3 regions of the Pseudosulfitobacter pseudonitzschiae genome follow, and region 2 is predicted to be linked to each of the others. Evidence: riboswitches for the same ligand, from Rfam matches in the RefSeq annotation. Region 2 holds a riboswitch; each other region holds the start of a gene.

Region 1 (3,270 bases), 980 kb from region 2:
GGATGCGGCGCCAGTTACCCCGCGCAGTTTTGCCGACGCCGCACTGGTGTTCATCGCCACGGGCTGCCCCGGACTGGATGCGGCCCTGCATGCGCTGGCCAAACAGGCGGACGCGCAGGTCAACGTCGTTGACCAGCCGTCCTTGTGCGACATGACCACACCATCACTGGTCGACCGCGATCCCGTGGTCGTGGCAATCGGCACCGAAGGAACGGCGCCCGTGCTGGCCCGCCGGATCAAGACCGAAGTCGAACAGATGCTGGACCCGCGCCTTGGCACCTTTGCCGCACTAGCGGGCCGTTTGCGCGGCGCGGTGGCCGCACAGATCCCGAAAACCGACCGCCGCGCCTTTTGGCGTTGGGCCTTTGCCGACGCCCCTTGGCAATTGCACAAAACCGGACAGGAACGCGCCGCTGCCGACCTGCTGAAGCAGACGGTTTCCACACGCGACGTGCCTGCGCAGCAAGGCCATATCGCACTGGTCGGCGCAGGCCCCGGTGCACGCGATCTGCTAACCTTGCGCGCCGTTCAACGCCTGCAAGAGGCCGACGTGATCTTTTATGATCGGCTTGTCGATCCACAGGTGCTGGAACTGGCCCGCCGCGACGCCGAGCGCGTTTTTGTCGGCAAAACCGTGGGCGCGCACCTGTGGCCGCAAGACCGGATTTGCGCGCTGATCGTTGCCGAAGCAGCCAAAGGCCGCCGCGTTGTGCGTCTGAAATCCGGTGATCCAGGCATATTCGGCCGCGCGACCGAGGAACTTAATGCCGCCCGTGTTGCACATATTCCGGTCGAAGTTGTACCGGGTGTGACTGCGGCGAGTGCAGCGGCGGCAATCATGGGTCAATCGCTGACGGAACGCAGACAGACCGATACACTGGTCCTGACCACCGGACGCCACTGCGAAGACGATGACGAAACGACAGACTGGGCGCGCCACGCTCTGCCGGGCACAACTTTGGTGTTCTACATGGGCGTGGGGGCTGCGCAGAAAATCCGACACTCTTTGCTGGCACAGGGCATCGCGCGCAGAACAAAAATCACCATCGCCGCAGATGTCAGCAAATCAAACCAGCGTATCGTGTCCACGACGCTCGCCGATCTGCCAGAGGATCTGGACCAGAGCGGTATTACCGGCAATGCGCTGGTGATGCTGCGGATTGCATCCCAGCCCGCACAGGCGATCGCTCAAATCGCATGACTGCGACAAGCGATACTGGCAACAGGGCAAGGGCGTGCAGGGCGCAACTGCGCCCCGCGACTTGCGTCAGGACATTCCCAGCGCTTCTTTGTACATCTCAAGAACCGCTTCTTCTTCGGCAATGTCGTCAGGCTCGCGCTTGCGCAGGGCGATGACCTTGCGGATCACCTTGGTGTCGTAACCGCGCCCTTTGGCTTCGGCCATCACCTCTTTTTGCTGCTCGGCAATATCTTTTTTCTCGGCGTCCAGACGTTCGATCCGCTCGATGAACTGGCGCAGTTCGTCTGCTGTTACGCGGTAGCTGTCGGGGTTGGTGGCAGTGTCGGTCATGGGGCGCGTCCTTCATTCGGGGCCAATCGGGGCTTGTCTGGCAAGACCCAACCGTTATCGTCCCGACTTGCCGCCTGCAAGACAACTTTGACGCACCACTCTGCCGCAAGGTCGTTTTCGCGTCTTGATCGGCAGCGATGCACAGGCTAAGCCACCCCTACTTTGGTTCGGCGGGGTAACCCGTCGTTAAAGGGAACGCGGTGCGGGAAACCATCCCCAAATCCGTGACTGCCCCCGCAACTGTAAGCGGTGAGCGCGACCGTCATATGCCACTGGGGGGTCACCCTCGGGAAGGCACGGCCCCGCATCGACCCGCAAGTCAGGAGACCTGCCAAAGCGATCACCCGGATACGAACGCGGGGGGCGTGCGTGTCGGCGGCCTGACCGCTTTGGTGGCGTTTCACCGGCGGAAGGCGCTTCAACCTTTCCCATTCCGACGACCAAGGGCCGCCCGCAACAGGCCCGTCCGTAAGGGGACACGACTTTTATGAAACACCTGCTTGCTTCGGCATCCGTACTGGCACTGGCCACCCTGCCACGCGCCGCAATCGCCCAAGACGATGCTTTTGATCTGGGCACCATCACGGTATCGGCCAGCCAGACGCCGGTCGAGACTTCGCGCACCGGCACCGTGGTCGAGATTGTCGATCAGGAGACGATCGAGAACAGCACAAGTATTCGCGTGGCCGATACGCTGGACACACTGCCGGGCATTTCGCTGTCAGGCAACGGCGGTTTGGGCACCGCGTCGACATTGCGCATTCGCGGGCTGCCTGCGCGCTATGTACCCGTATATATCGACGGCATCGATATGACAGACCCCTCCGGCACGCAAACCTCCTTTGGTTTCGGGCCACTCACCACTGCAGGCATCGGCAGCATCGAAGTGTTGAAAGGGTCCCAATCGGCGCTTTACGGCTCCGAAGCGATTGGCGGGGTCATCAATATCTCGACCCTGCGCGCGACGGAGAACGGCACACAGTTGCGCTACAACTTCGAGGCAGGCAGCTATAACACCTTTGCCAGCAGCTTTGGCGTGGCAACCAAATCAGATCGCGGCGAACTGGCCTTTACCATCAGCCATGTCAGCACCGACGGATTTTCAGCCGCAGATGAAAACGACGGCAATACCGAAGCAGACGGATACAAGGGCACAACGCTGATCCTGACGGGGGCCTATCAGGCGACCGAACAGGTGAAGCTGGGCTTTGCGCTGAATTATATCGACAGCGAAACCGATCAGGACGGTTTTCCGGCGCCCGCCTTTACTCTGACTGATACAGCAAATCAGGAATTTGCCACCCGCTTGGGGGCACGGATCTATGCCGAGATCGAGTCAGGTGCAGTCGATCACACCCTGTCGCTGGCCTATTCCGAGATCAACCGCGATTACCCCGTCGGTACCACCAACGCATTCAGCGGCGAACGCACCGAGCTTTCGTACAAGGGCGTCACGCAGGCGGGTGCGGTCGATCTGGCCTTTGGTGCCAGCTATTCCGAAGAAAAATTCGCAGCCGACGCAGTGACCGGCACCTACCGGATCGCCTCGGTCTTTGGCGAGGCGCAATATGCCGTGTCCAATGACATCGACCTCAGCTTTGCGCTGCGCCACGATGACCATTCGACCTTTGGCGGATTCACAACCGGCCGGCTGGCGGCGAACTGGCGCGTCTCCGCAAACACCACATTGCGTGCGGCCATCGGGACGGGTTTCCGCGCGCCATCGCTGTATGAACTGT
Region 2 (3,270 bases):
CGGATCGTGAACACCCCCAAGCGCGGACTGGGCGACAAGGCACAGCAGACCATCCAGATCACCGCGCGCGCCAACGGCGTCAACCTGGTCGAAGGGGCGCGGCTGGCGGTCGAGCAGGGGTTGATCAAGGGCAAGGGCGGGACCGAGCTCCGCAAGCTGGTCGAGGGGATCGACCGTTGGTCTGCCATGATGCGCGCCAGTGGCACCCGGATCATGGACGACGACGACAGCGTGGTGGACACGGAAACCGACACGCCGCCCGACTACAACCATATCGAACTGGCCGAAATCATCCTCGACGACAGCGGCTATACCGCCCACTGGCAGAACGACAAGACGCCCGAAGCGGCGGGGCGTCTGGAAAACCTCAAGGAACTGATCAACCAGCTGCACAACTTCGAGAACCTTCAGGGGTTTCTGGAACACGTCAGCCTGATCATGGACAACGAACAAGAGGGCGAGGGCGCCAAGGTCAGCATAATGACCCTGCACGCGGCCAAAGGTCTTGAATTCCCGATGGTCTTTCTGCCGGGTTGGGAGGACGGTCTGTTCCCCTCGCAACGCTCGATGGACGAAAGCGGGGTCAAGGGACTGGAGGAAGAGCGCCGCCTTGCCTATGTCGGCATCACCCGTGCCGAAGAAGTCTGCACAATTTCCTTCGTGTCCAACCGGTTCGTCTTTGGGCAATGGCAATCGGCGCTGCCGTCACGGTTCATCGACGAATTGCCATCGGATCACGTGGACGTTCTGACCCCGCCGGGCCTGCACGGTGGCAACTACGGCGCTGCCGGTATGGCGGGTGTCAAATCCCGTCTGCACGAGGCCGCAGCCGAGGCGAACGTCTATAATTCGCCCGGATGGCGGCGGTTGCAGGCGCGCAGCCAGGACCGGTCGGTCAGCCAGCCACGCGAAACCCGCAACACCACAATCGACGCCAGTGCGGTCAGCAGCTTTACCGTGGGCGAACGGGTATTCCATCAAAAGTTCGGCTATGGCGCGGTGGTGGGGATCGAGGGCGACAAGCTGGAGATCGACTTTGAAAAGGCGGGAACCAAGAAGGTCGTGTCGAAATTCATCACCGGCACGGACGACATTCCGTTTTGATCCCTGCCTGCGGGCGCGTCTGAAATGATCGCCCGCAACCGCCTTTGCGCTTGCTGTGCGCAGGCCGCCCGCCTAGTCTGAACATCCAAGGTGCCGCCCACGGGCGGAGAATTGGGAAGCCGGTGAAATGCCGGCGCTGCCCCCGCAACGGTGAGGGTGGGATGTGATTGGCAATACCACTGGGGAATACCCTTCGGGAAGGTGTCAGTCGCGGGCCGCAAGGCCACCCGCCCCAAGCCCGGAAACCAGCCTTGGATGTACGTGAATCGCGGGTGGCGATGGAAGCGGCTGTGTACGGGCGCGTCCCCGTGCTGCCCTTCCTAAGCTGTCCGCACAACTCAATACGTCACGGGGCGTGGCGGGAAAGGGCGACAGATGTTTTCAAGGATCGTGGCAGGGCTTGCCGATCTGGATAATGCCGGTTGTGGTGCCACCTCTGACGGGGCTGCCGCGGCACGGGCGGGGTTTCTGGAATGGGTGTTTACCCTGCCGCAAGATGTGCGGCCCGGACAAGCGGCGCGTGACGTGCTGGCCGGTTGGGATGATGACAATCCCGGCCCTGCAGTCAGCGCATTTCTGGACCACATCCATGCGGCAACACGCTATGTGCCTACGCCTCATCGGCGTGGCGGTGCTGCGGGTCGGCGGCAGATGCACTGACGCTGCCCGCGCGCGTTTCGACGATAAAACCGGCAATACATAAAAAAACGGCGGCCCCGGGAGGATGGGACCGCCGCCTTTGCAATTGTCGGGACCAGGGAGGAGGAGAGGCCCGACAATTATAGGGTGCGACGACACCTGGGAGGAGGGACCGCCGCGCTGTTTCACCACCGGGCCAGGGAGGAGGAGAGGCCAGGTGGCGATCTATATCCCCGTTTGATCGGGGTAGAAGGTGCGACGACACCTGGGAGGAGGGGCCGCCGCCTTGTTCACCACCAGGTCAGGGAGGAGGAAAGACCCGAATGGCGATCTGTGCCCCCGTTTGACCGGGGTATCTTGTGCGGCGACACCTGAGGGAGGAGCGGTGTCGCCGCGTTAGTCACTGCGCAGGTCAGGGAGGAGGAGAGACCCTGCAGCGATGTCGTATCCCCGTTTGATCGGGGAAAAAGTGCGGCGGCATCAGGGAGGAGGAGAGATACCGCCGCGTTGTGACGGACATTTCCGGGAGGAGGTGGAAATGTCCGAACTCTATTATTTGTCGCCGTAGGCTGCTTCTGTCGCAATCCGGCGGATGTGTGAGCGGTGCAGGCCGAGATCAGCGAGATCGCGATCACCCAAGCTTGCCAGCTCGTTAAATGTTTTGCGGTAGACAGCGCGTTTTGCCTGGCGTTCAGCTGCGGCGTCCAGAATGCGGGCAGTTGTTGCCAGCAGGCGCTCGGTCAAGCTGCTGTATGTTGTTGCGGTCTGATTCAGGTAGGCCATGTTCTTCGGTGCCTCGGATGTGTGTTTGATGTTCGTTTGCGTTCGTCTTGCAATGAATTTAGCGTAATGCTGCGCTTGCACAATAGACGTATCAACAATGCTGCCATGCAGCAAATGCATAGGGAACGCTGACCTATTTTTGCAAACTGCCCAAGGCTTGTGCAGGTCTGCCGATAGGGGTTGCACATGCGGCCCCAAGTGCCACAACAATGGCTCCGAACAGAGGTTACACATGACACTTACTCCCGATCTGATTTCCGCCGCGCTGAAACGAGTCGCCCTGCCTGATGGTGGCGACCTCGTCAGCAACGATTTGATTCGTGCCATCCAGATCGACGGAAGCGCCGTGCGCTTTGTCATCGAGGCACCGACACCCGAGGCCGCACAAGCGATGGGCCCTGTGCGCGATGCAGCCCAGGCCGCTGTGGCCGCCGTGCCGGGAGTAGAAAGCGTGCAAGTGGCGCTCACCGCCCACGGACCTGCTGCAAAACCGTCCACACCGCCACCCAGCCTGAAAATCGGGGGTCACCCCAAACCGCAGGCCGGTCCGACAAAACCCTCCGGCGTCCAGCGTATTCTGGCCATCGGCTCGGGCAAAGGCGGCGTCGGAAAATCCACCATCTCATCGAACCTGGCCGTGGCGCTGGCCAAACAGGGCCGCAAGGTTGGCCTGCTGGACGCGGATATCTACGGCCCTTCGCAGCCGCGCATGATGGGGGTAAACAAACGCCCCGCATCGCCCGA
Region 3 (3,270 bases), 810 kb from region 2:
CACGGCTGGGTATGGAAAAGGCAGGGCTAACCGTGTTCGGCGCGCTGCCCCGACAGGGTGATCTGACACTGCCCGAACGCCATCTGGGGCTGGTGCAGGCGGCAGAACATCCCGATCTTGTGTGGTTGCCCGGCGGTTATCCCGAACTGCACGCGGGCCGTCTGGCCGCAGCACAAACCTTTGCCAAAGGATTGCGCGAACACGCCAGAACGCGGCCCGTGCATGGCGAGTGCGGCGGCTATATGGCGCTGGGTCAGGCGTTGATCGACAAGGAAGGCAACCGGCACCGGATGGCAGGCCTGCTGGGTCTTGTCAGCAGCTACGAAACCCGCAAATTTCACCTTGGATACCGTCAGGCCACCCTGCGTGCCGCCATGGCGGGACATGCGAAGGGTGCGCGTTTGCGCGGGCACGAATTCCACTACTCGACCATCATCGAACAGCCCGACACACCGCTTGCCGATGTGGCCGATGCCGACGGCGTTCCGGTCCCCGAAACCGGATCGTGCCGAGGTACTGTGACGGGTACGTTTTTCCACCTTGTGACGGCGGAGCAGGATTGATGGCAGGTTTTGTCAGTTTTGTCGGCTCAGGTCCGGGAGACCCCGAACTCCTGACGCTAAAAGCCGTGAACCGGCTGAAACAGGCGGATGCCGTGCTGTTCGACGATTTGTCATCGGGTCCGATACTGGCACATGCACGCGCCGGTGCCGATCTGGTGAGCGTGGGCAAACGGGCGGGGCGCGCCTCGCCCAAACAGGATCATGTCAGCCGGTTGTTGCTGGAATATGCACAAACTGACCAGCGTGTCGTGCGGCTGAAATCCGGCGATAGTGGAATCTTTGGCAGGCTTGAGGAAGAACTGGGGGCCCTGCGCGAGGCGGGCATCCCCTATGAGATTATTCCGGGCGTGCCCTCAGCCATAGCCGCCGCTGCCGCAGCGGGCATTCCCCTGACCCGCAGACTGACCGCGCGGCGTGTGCAATTCGTCACGGGCCATGACATCAGCGGACAGCTTCCGCAGGATCTGAACCTGCCCGCCCTGACCGATCCGACAGCGACAACCGTTGTTTTTATGGGTAAACGCACCTTTCCCGAACTCTACCGCCTGCTGAACGCGCACGGACTGTCCGCCGACACGCCCGCCCTTCTGGCTGAGGATGTATCGGGGCCACAACAACGCCTGACACGCTGCAGCATCGCTGCCTTGGCCGACAGGCTGGAAAACACAATCTCGGATGCACCCGCGCTGGTGCTTTATGGTCCACTGGCCGTGTTTTAACCTTTGGGACAAGGGATTTATCGTTGCCGCGAGTGCGCAACTGTCCTAGGATCAGCGCACGGTGTCGCGTAACAGCGACTTAAAAGGGAACCAAGTGAAACGCTTGGACTGCCCCCGCAACTGTAAGCGGCGAGCGCGCGGGAAACACCACTGGCCACCCGGCTGGGAAGGTCCCAAGCGCCCCGACCCGCAAGTCAGGAGACCTGCCGTAAAACCACAGGGCCTAGTGCCTATTACATATCCATCGCCGCCGGAGGGGCGGCCACATAAGGACGGTTATAATGCATATCGAACCCGGCGTCGTAGATGGCGCCAAAATGGTCTTTGCCTATGGAACGGCAGCGGCTGCAGCCGGTTATTCCGCGAAACTTGTCGCTGCGGATTTGGCCCGAAACGACCTTCCAACCTTTGTCATCCGCACGGTGCTTGCCACCGCCGGCGTGTTCGTCTTCTTCGAGGTCCTTCCACATTTCGCGGTGGGTGTATCCGAAGTTCACCTGATACTGGGCACCACGCTGTTCTTGCTGCTGGGGGCTGCCCCGTCTGCCATCGGTCTGGCGCTTGGCCTGCTGGTCCAGGGCATGTTCTTTGCCCCGACCGACCTGCCGATGTATTTCGTAAACGTCACCACACTGCTGGTGCCGCTGTTTGCCATCGACGCACTGGCCGGACGGGTTGTTCCAAAGGACACGGCCTATGTGGATCTGTCGTATACCCATGTGCTGAAAATGTCGGGTGTCTATCAGGGCGGTATCGTGGCTTGGGTCGCCTTCTGGGCAATCTACGGCCAAGGCGCAGGCGCGGACAATCTAAATGCCGTCTGGACCTTTGGCGCGGCCTATATGCTGGTTATTCTGGTCGAACCGCTTGTCGATCTGGCTGTGCTGGCGGCCGCCAAGACCCTGCATAAGGGCAAAGGGTGGGGAATTTTTACCGATCGCCTTTATTACGCCGCATAACTGAATAGAATCAAGCACTTCCGGGTCCGGCAATGGGCCCGGATTTTTTTATGGATAACGATATGCTCAAAGATCTGTGGCTGATTGGTATCGGGACAGGTAGTCTGGGCCACCTTACGGCTGAGGGCGCGCAGGCGTTAAAGGATGCTGCTATCATCCTCGTCCCGCAAAAAGGGGACGGGAAGACCGACCTTGCCGAGATTCGTCACCGAATTATCGCTGCCAGTGATACAACGGCGAAGGTGATCGGCTTTGAATACCCGGTGCGCGACCTTGAACAGCCTTATCTAGACGGCGTCGACGCATGGCATGACGATATCGCACGACGTTGGCAGGCGGCTCTGGCGAGCACACAAGTGTCCGGGCCGGTTGCCATGCTCGTGTGGGGCGATCCTGCCCTATACGACAGCACAATCCGGATCGCAGCCCGGTTGGCACCGCAGCCGTCGGTGCGTGTGGTGCCGGGGATTAGTGCCATTCAAGCGCTCACAGCAGCCCATACTCTGCCTTTGAACACCATCAATGGCGTTGTGGCTATCACCACAGGGCGCCGTTTGCGCAACGCGGGCTGGCCAGAGGGAGCTGAGACGGTCGTTGTCATGCTGGACGGGGAGTGCAGCTTTACCCGTCTGCCGCCTGAAGGGCTGATGATCTGGTGGGGTGCATTTCTGGGCATGGAAGAACAAATACTAGATCATGGCTTAGTACAGGATGTAGCAGATCGGATCATTTCCACCCGTCAACTCGCTAGAAATGAACACGGGTGGATTATGGATATTTATATTTTGCGAAGGGATTACGTTCAGAACGCAGCGTAATGGGAAGGGGTCTCCTCCTTGAAAAGAGGGTTCTCTCGCCAACGCCGGTCATTCTCTTGGACGAGGCACATATCCTCTTTTGACACCACGTCCGTGTCTCGATATATGGTGATCCACTTGTTCAGCGTCGACATGCCGACACCGAGATCATCAGCCACCTGCTTTCGCTTCGGCCCATAGGTCAGCGCGACGCGCACCGCATCTTGCAGGA

The links. Region 2 has a riboswitch for cobalamin ahead of SULPSESMR1_RS09670 (hypothetical protein). Riboswitches for the same ligand answer to the same signal wherever they lie in the genome.
Region 1: it holds a riboswitch for cobalamin, as region 2 does, so the genes downstream of both, SULPSESMR1_RS04890 (TonB-dependent receptor plug domain-containing protein) here and SULPSESMR1_RS09670 (hypothetical protein) in region 2, are expected to answer to the same signal.
Region 3: it holds a riboswitch for cobalamin, as region 2 does, so the genes downstream of both, SULPSESMR1_RS13840 (energy-coupling factor ABC transporter permease) here and SULPSESMR1_RS09670 (hypothetical protein) in region 2, are expected to answer to the same signal.

Annotation. Positions count from the first base shown of each region.
Region 1 is NZ_CP022415.1:1,014,506-1,017,775, reverse strand. Features, by position in the region: gene cysG (siroheme synthase CysG) at 1-1,201, shown strand, start outside; gene SULPSESMR1_RS04895 (DUF2312 domain-containing protein) at 1,268-1,531, opposite strand; cobalamin riboswitch at 1,678-1,881, shown strand; gene SULPSESMR1_RS04890 (TonB-dependent receptor plug domain-containing protein) at 2,019-3,270, shown strand, end outside.
Region 2 is NZ_CP022415.1:1,997,294-2,000,563, reverse strand. Features, by position in the region: gene SULPSESMR1_RS09675 (ATP-dependent helicase) at 1-1,104, shown strand, start outside; cobalamin riboswitch at 1,176-1,372, shown strand; gene SULPSESMR1_RS09670 (hypothetical protein) at 1,480-1,764, shown strand; gene SULPSESMR1_RS09665 (DUF1127 domain-containing protein) at 2,296-2,646, opposite strand; gene SULPSESMR1_RS09660 (Mrp/NBP35 family ATP-binding protein) at 2,759-3,270, shown strand, end outside.
Region 3 is NZ_CP022415.1:2,805,208-2,808,477, forward strand. Features, by position in the region: gene SULPSESMR1_RS13830 (cobyrinate a,c-diamide synthase) at 1-563, shown strand, start outside; gene cobA (uroporphyrinogen-III C-methyltransferase) at 563-1,282, shown strand; cobalamin riboswitch at 1,325-1,507, shown strand; gene SULPSESMR1_RS13840 (energy-coupling factor ABC transporter permease) at 1,564-2,241, shown strand; gene cobF (precorrin-6A synthase (deacetylating)) at 2,292-3,059, shown strand; partial or broken gene SULPSESMR1_RS13850 (IS3 family transposase) at 3,071-3,270, opposite strand, start outside.